Linked DNA regions of Actinomadura rubteroloni. The protein of the gene in region 1 interacts with the protein of each later gene in a pairwise test. Links are inferred from orthologs where the notes say so. Each region holds a gene or a part of one and is shown in the gene's direction. Other genes may lie near its edges. The genes, in order: rplA and thrS.

The links.
Region 2: the proteins of rplA (region 1) and thrS interact in binary tests that used the Escherichia coli proteins (3 or more experiments, as listed by UniProt). The link is inferred for Actinomadura rubteroloni from one-to-one orthologs.

The regions. Positions count from the first base shown.
Region 1 is NZ_MTBP01000002.1:1,937,488-1,940,697, reverse strand. Bases 153-3,050 are described here. They hold rplA (50S ribosomal protein L1), read left to right. Parts: upstream 153-1,192; coding sequence 1,193-1,909; downstream 1,910-3,050. Other genes in these bases: BTM25_RS20370 (LolA-like protein), read left to right, coding at 2,107-2,952; rplK (50S ribosomal protein L11), read left to right, coding at 694-1,125; nusG (transcription termination/antitermination protein NusG), read left to right, coding at 153-442. In the rest of the region: more of nusG, read left to right, coding at 1-152; BTM25_RS20365 (hypothetical protein), read left to right, coding at 3,067-3,210. UniProt on the Escherichia coli protein: One of the primary rRNA binding proteins, it binds very close to the 3'-end of the 23S rRNA. Forms part of the L1 stalk. It is often not seen in high-resolution crystal structures, but can be seen in cryo_EM and 3D reconstruction models.
Region 2 is NZ_MTBP01000003.1:93,339-96,579, forward strand. What follows is about bases 223-3,151. They hold thrS (threonine--tRNA ligase), read left to right. Parts: upstream 223-661; coding sequence 662-2,641; downstream 2,642-3,151. Other genes in these bases: BTM25_RS21810 (sugar porter family MFS transporter), read left to right, coding at 223-396; BTM25_RS21820 (hypothetical protein), read left to right, coding at 2,738-3,151. In the rest of the region: more of BTM25_RS21810, read left to right, coding at 1-222; more of BTM25_RS21820, read left to right, coding at 3,152-3,241. UniProt on the Escherichia coli protein: Catalyzes the attachment of threonine to tRNA(Thr) in a two-step reaction: L-threonine is first activated by ATP to form Thr-AMP and then transferred to the acceptor end of tRNA(Thr). The rate-limiting step is amino acid activation in the presence of tRNA.

The DNA.
Region 1 (3,210 bases):
GATCGAGGTGCCCCAGCACGAGGTCACCGAGATCAAGGGCGGCAAGCGGCAGAAGGTCAACGAGAAGGTCCTGCCGGGGTACATCCTCGTCCGGATGGAGCTGACCGACGAGTCGTGGGCCGCCGTGCGGAACACGCCGGGCGTCACCGGGTTCGTGGGGCTGCTGAACAAGCCGTCGCCGCTGAGCCTGGACGAGGTCGCCAACCTGCTCGCGCCCGAGCCCGAGGAAGGCGCCGTCCGGCCGGAGAAGGCCGCCAAGGCCGCGCCCACCGTGGACTTCGAGGTCGGCGAGTCGGTCACCGTCATGGACGGCCCGTTCGCGACGCTGCCCGCCACCGTCAACGAGATCAACGTTGAGCAGCAGAAACTCAAAGTCTTGGTGTCGATTTTCGGCAGGGAGACGCCGGTCGAGCTGTCGTTCAACCAGGTCTCCAAGATTTGAGATTGTCCGGGAACGCCCTCGCGTACGCGGGGGCGTTTCGCTTCGCCTAGACTTGCTCGTCGGCCCCGCGTCTGCGGGGATGGTCCGGTTCTCGTCTCGATCTTCGGCTGCGAGACGCCGATGAGCCCCGCGACCGCGGGGATGCCGGACCGCCACACTCAGCGGTTCCTACGTCATGGACGAGTCCCTGCCATGCCGTTGCCCGGACGTCCGGGAGTCGGAACCGAAGAAATTGGGACAGAGGAGGGCGCATGCCCCCGAAGAAGAAGAAAATCTCCGCGATCGTTAAAGTTCAGCTCAATGCGGGCGCGGCGACCCCGGCGCCGCCGGTCGGTACCGCCCTCGGTCCGCACGGCGTCAACATCATGGACTTCTGCAAGCAGTACAACGCCGCGACCGAGGCCCAGCGCGGCAACGTGATCCCCGTCGAGATCACGATCTTCGAGGACCGCTCGTTCACCTTCGTCACCAAGACCCCGCCCGCGGCGCAGCTCATCCTCAAGGCCGCCGGTGTGGAGAAGGGCTCGGGCGAGCCCCACAAGACGAAGGTCGGCTCGGTGACCGCGGACCAGATCCGCGAGATCGCCACCACCAAGATGCCCGACCTCAACGCCACCACGCTGGAGGCGGCGGAGAAGATCGTGGCGGGCACCGCCCGCTCGATGGGCATCGAGGTCAAGTGATCCGTCCCCGCCGGGGACGGACGACAGTGGGAGGGCCCTGCGCGGTCCGCACCACGAAGGAGAGAACATGAAGCGCAGCAAGGCCTACAAGGCCGCTGTCGAGCGCATCGACGCCGACCGGCTGTACAGCCCGCTGGAGGCGGTGCAGCTCGCCAAGGAGACGGCCGCCACCAAGTTCGACGCGACCGTCGAGGTCGCCCTGCGGCTGGGCGTCGACCCCCGCAAGGCCGACCAGATGGTCCGCGGCACCGTCAACCTGCCGAACGGCACCGGCAAGACCGCCCGCGTCCTGGTCTTCGCCGGCGGCGCGAAGGCGGAGGAGGCCCGTGAGGCCGGGGCGGACATCGTCGGCTCCGACGACCTGATCGAGCGGATCCAGGGCGGCTTCCTGGACTTCGACGCGGTCGTCGCGACGCCGGACCAGATGGGCAAGGTCGGCCGGCTCGGCCGGGTGCTCGGCCCGCGCGGTCTCATGCCGAACCCGAAGACCGGCACGGTGACGATGGATGTGGCCAAGGCCGTCACCGACATCAAGGGCGGGAAGATCGAGTTCCGGGTGGACCGGCACGCGAACCTGCACTTCATCATCGGCAAGGCGTCGTTCTCCGAGCGTCAGCTCCTGGAGAACTACGCGGCGGCGATCGAGGAGATCCAGCGGCTCAAGCCGTCGGCGGCCAAGGGCCGGTACGTCAAGAAGGCGACGCTGACCACCTCGATGGGGCCGGGCATCCCGGTGGACCCGAACGCGGTGCGCAACGTCGTGGCGGAGCTGGTCGAGGCCTGATCCGGCTTTCTCGAAGGGCGCTTCCCCGAGCGGGAAGCGCCTTTCGTCGTCTCATGGGTCGGTAAAACGGCGCACTGCGGGGTACGCCGCGAGGCGGACCCGGGCCCGGTTCTTTCGTCCCGGTGGGGGATGCCGGGCGGGGGCGCGCCGGACGAGACTGGATCCCGTTCGGACAGGCGACCGAGGAGGAACCTGAGATGAGACGACGAGTCGCGGTGGCGGCGGGCGGCGCGGCGCTGGGCGCCGCGCTCGCGCTGACGGGCTGCAACGCCGACGGCGGCGGGACGACCGGCGCCATGAAGCTCAGTGCGAACGAGGCGCTGCTGCGGACCTCGCAGAAGACGGTCGACGCCGATTCGTTCAAGGCGGCGCTGACCGTCCGGGACGGGGACGGCGGCGGTGAGATCAAGGGGACGGGCTGGTTCCGGCTGCGTCCGCAGCTCGCGTTCAGCGCGAAGCTGGACGGGCTGGGCTTCGGCGGCGCGGGTTCCGGCGTGTCCGCGCAGGCGATCTTCACGGGGAACACGCTGTACGCGAAGGTCCCGCAGGCGGCGCGGTTCGTGGCGAACGGCAAGCCGTGGCTGAAGATCGACGTGGCGCAGGTGCAGCAGCGGACGGGCTTCGACGTCAAGGGCCTCATCGCGCAGCTCCAGCAGATCGACCCGGCGGAGCAGACGAAGATGTTCACCGGTTCCAAGGACGCGCGCCGGGTGGGCGAGGAGACGGTGGACGGCGTGAAGACCGTCCACTACACCGGCACGGTGACGGTCGGCGAGGCGCTGAAGCGGCTCGACGCGCAGCAGCAGGAGAACGCCCGCAAGTTCCTCCCGCAGGGCGCGACGGACCGGAAGCTCACGTTCGACCTGTGGGTGGACGGCTCGGGCCTGCCGCGCAAGGTCGTCACGAAGGGCTTCGGCCGGTCGGGCGGCGCCGGGACGGCGCAGGTGCTCTACAGCGACTACGGCAAGAAGGTGTCGGTGAACCCGCCGCCGGCCGACCAGGTCGGCGCGCTGACCTTGGACGGTCTGCTCACCGGGCACTGACGCGCAAGATCACGTTTTGGTCAGGGCGGTCATCCGCCGGGGCCGGGGACGCGTCACAGAGAGGACAAATGGGCAGAAATGCCCATCGCTCCCCACTCCAGCAGAGGACCAGGCGTGAGATTTCGACGGGCGGCCGTGGGCGCCGCCGTCACCGCCGGGCTCGTGGCGTCCCTGACGGGCTGCCTCGGGTCCGGGTCGGGCCAGGCCGGCGGCAAGGGCGGCGGCAAGGGCGGTGCGGCGGCCGCGGACGTCCGGCTG
Region 2 (3,241 bases), on another replicon or contig:
GCGTACTGCTTCGCGACGGCGGCGGTCGTCCACGGCAAGCCGCAGCTCGGCGACGTCGCCGGGCCGGTCGCGCTCGTCGCCGCCAACGTCTACGTCTTCTCCTTCGCCGCGACGTGGGGTCCCGTCGTGTGGGTGATGCTCGGGGAGATGTTCAACAACTTCATCCGCGCGTCGGCGCTCGCGGTGTCGGCCGCCGCGCAGTGGATCGCCAACTGGGTCGTCACGACGACGTTCCCCGGCCTGTCGGGCATCTCGCTCGGCCTCGCCTACGGCATCTACACGCTGTTCTCCGCGCTCGCGCTCGTGTTCGTCCTGCGGTCGGTGCCCGAGACGCGCGGGCTGGAGCTGGAGGACATGGACCGGCTCGCGATGCCGGACCGGACGCGCCGCGCCTGAATCGGTTACGCTGAGGCCATGCTGCGCGCCGTGATCGAGACGACGACGCCGGGCACGCCCCGGCGCCACGGCCGCACGTCCTAGAACAGCACGCGGCGAGGCCCCGGGAGCGATCCCGGGGCCTCGCGGCTTTCCGGGACCGTCTTCCGCCCGCGCCGCCCGCCCCGGCAGGAGAACGATGATCCCCCGAGACGCGCCGGTGTCCGGCGACCCCGAGTCGATAGCATCGGCCGCACATTCACCGGAACCATCCCGAGGAGAACCCGTGTCCACCGTGTCAGAGCTGCGCGTCACCCTCGACGGGAGCGAGCGGGTGGTGCCCGCCGGCACGACCGCGGGCGAGGCGCTGGACGCCGACGGCCGCACCGTCATCGCCGCCCGGGTCGGCGGCGAGCTGCGGGACCTGGCGTACCGGCTGGCCGACGGCGACGCCGTCGAGCCCGTCGCGATCGGCTCCGACGACGGCCGGGCCATCATGCGGCACTCGGCCGCGCACGTCATGGCGCAGGCGGTGCAGGAGCTGTTCCCCGAGGCCAAGCTCGGCATCGGGCCGCCGGTGGAGAACGGGTTCTACTACGACTTCGACGTCCCCGCGCCGTTCACCCCCGACGACCTCAAGCGCGTCGAGAAGCGCATGCGCGAGATCGTCAAGCAGGGCCAGCGGTTCTCCCGCCGCGTCGTCGGCGACGACGAGGCGCGCGACGAGCTGGCCGCCGAGCCGTACAAGCTGGAGCTGATCGGCCTCAAGGGCGGCGCGGCCGACGCCGGCGAGGGCGCGGACGTCGAGGTGGGCGGCGCCGAGCTGACCATCTACGACAACCTCGACGCCAAGACCGGCGACCTGCGGTGGAAGGACCTGTGCCGCGGCCCCCACCTGCCGAGCACCCGCGTCATCCCCGCGTTCAAGCTGATGCGCACCGGCGGCGCGTACTGGCGCGGCAGCGAGAAGAACCCGCAGCTCCAGCGCATCTACGGCACCGCGTGGGAGTCGCGCGAGAAGCAGGACGAGTACCTGAAGTTCCTGGAGGAGGCCGAGAAGCGCGACCACCGGCGGCTCGGCGCGGAACTCGACCTGTTCTCGTTCCCCAATGAGATCGGCAGCGGGCTCGCGGTCTTCCACCCCAAGGGCGGCGTGATCCGCAAGGTCCTGGAGGACTACTCCCGGCGGCGGCACGAGGAGGAGGGGTACGAGTTCGTCAACACCCCCCACATCACCAAGGGCCACCTGTTCGAGACCTCCGGCCACCTCCAGAACTACGCCGAGGACATGTTCCCGGCGATGGAGGTCGACGGCGCCGACTACTACCTCAAGCCGATGAACTGCCCGATGCACAACCTGATCTACCGGGCGCGCGGACGGTCCTACCGGGAGCTGCCGCTGCGGCTGTTCGAGTTCGGGTCGGTGTACCGGTTCGAGAAGTCGGGCGTCGTGCACGGCCTGACCCGCGTCCGGGGCATGACCCAGGACGACGCGCACATCTACGTCACCCAGGAGGGCATGGGCGACGAGATCAAGCGGCTGCTGCACTTCGTCCTCGGCCTGCTGCGCGACTACGGCCTGGACGAGTTCTACCTGGAGCTGTCCACCCGCGACGACTCGCCCAAGTTCATCGGCTCCGACGACATGTGGGAGATGGCGACCGACGCGCTGCGCGAGGCCGCCGAGGACACCGGGCTCGACCTCGTCCCCGACCCGGGCGGCGCGGCGTTCTACGGCCCGAAGATCTCGGTGCAGGCCAAGGACGCCATCGGACGCACCTGGCAGCTCTCCACCATCCAGGTCGACCCGAATCAGCCGGAGCGGTTCGGGCTGGAGTACCAGGCGGCCGACGGCACCCGCAAGCGGCCGGTCATGCTGCACCGGGCGCTGTTCGGGTCGATCGAGCGGTTCTTCGGCGTGCTGCTGGAGCACTACGCGGGCGCGATGCCGCCGTGGCTGGCGCCCGTCCAGGCGGTCGGCATCCCGATCGGGGACGCGCACGTCCCGCACCTGGAGAAGCTGGCCGCGCTGCTGCGCGAGCGGGGCGTGCGGGTCGAGGTGGACGATTCGTCCGACCGGATGCAGAAGAAGATCCGCAACGCGCAGAAGCAGAAGGTCCCCTACATGCTGCTGGCCGGGGACGAGGACGTCGCCAAGGACGCGGTGTCGTTCCGGTACCGGGACGGCTCGCAGAAGAACGGCGTCCCGCTGGGCGAGGCGGTCGAGGAGATCGTCCGGGCGGTCGAGGCCCGCGTCCAGGTCTGACCGGGTCCGCGCCCGGGGTCCGTCGGGCTCCGGGCGCACCCGGCGGGTCTTGGTAGCCTCAACGCCTAGATGGTGCAAACCGGGAGAAAGTCGTCCATGAAGACCAGCAGGCCGCCGAAGCCGCCGCACTCGCCGTGGTGGCGGGTCGCCGGGTACGGCGGCGCCCTGCTGCTGGTGGCCGCCGCCGTCGCGGTGCTGGTCGTCCCGGTCGTGCGCGGGAACGGCGGACGCGTCGGCGCCGCCGCCACCCCCGGCCCCGGCCAGGCGGGCGCGACGACCGTCCCGCCGAGCGCGAACCCCGGCGGCAACCCCGTGCCGCAGCAGCAGCCGAGCGGGCAGCTCTACCCGTCGGCCACGCCGTCGGCCACGCCCGGCGGGCAGGGCGGCGGCGGGCCCGAGATGCCGCTGCCCCGGCAGAACGGCGGCGGGACGAACGTCGACTGGTGCGACCAGAACGCCGCCCTCTACCGTCCGGCCGCGACCGGCGGCGGCGTCGAGGTCGTCGTGAACGTCGCGGCCAGCTCCGCCGTGACCGTCGAGGTGACGCTGACCGGCGGCACCCGGAAGTCCAAGCAGGACACCGTGCTGAAGGGCGCCCCG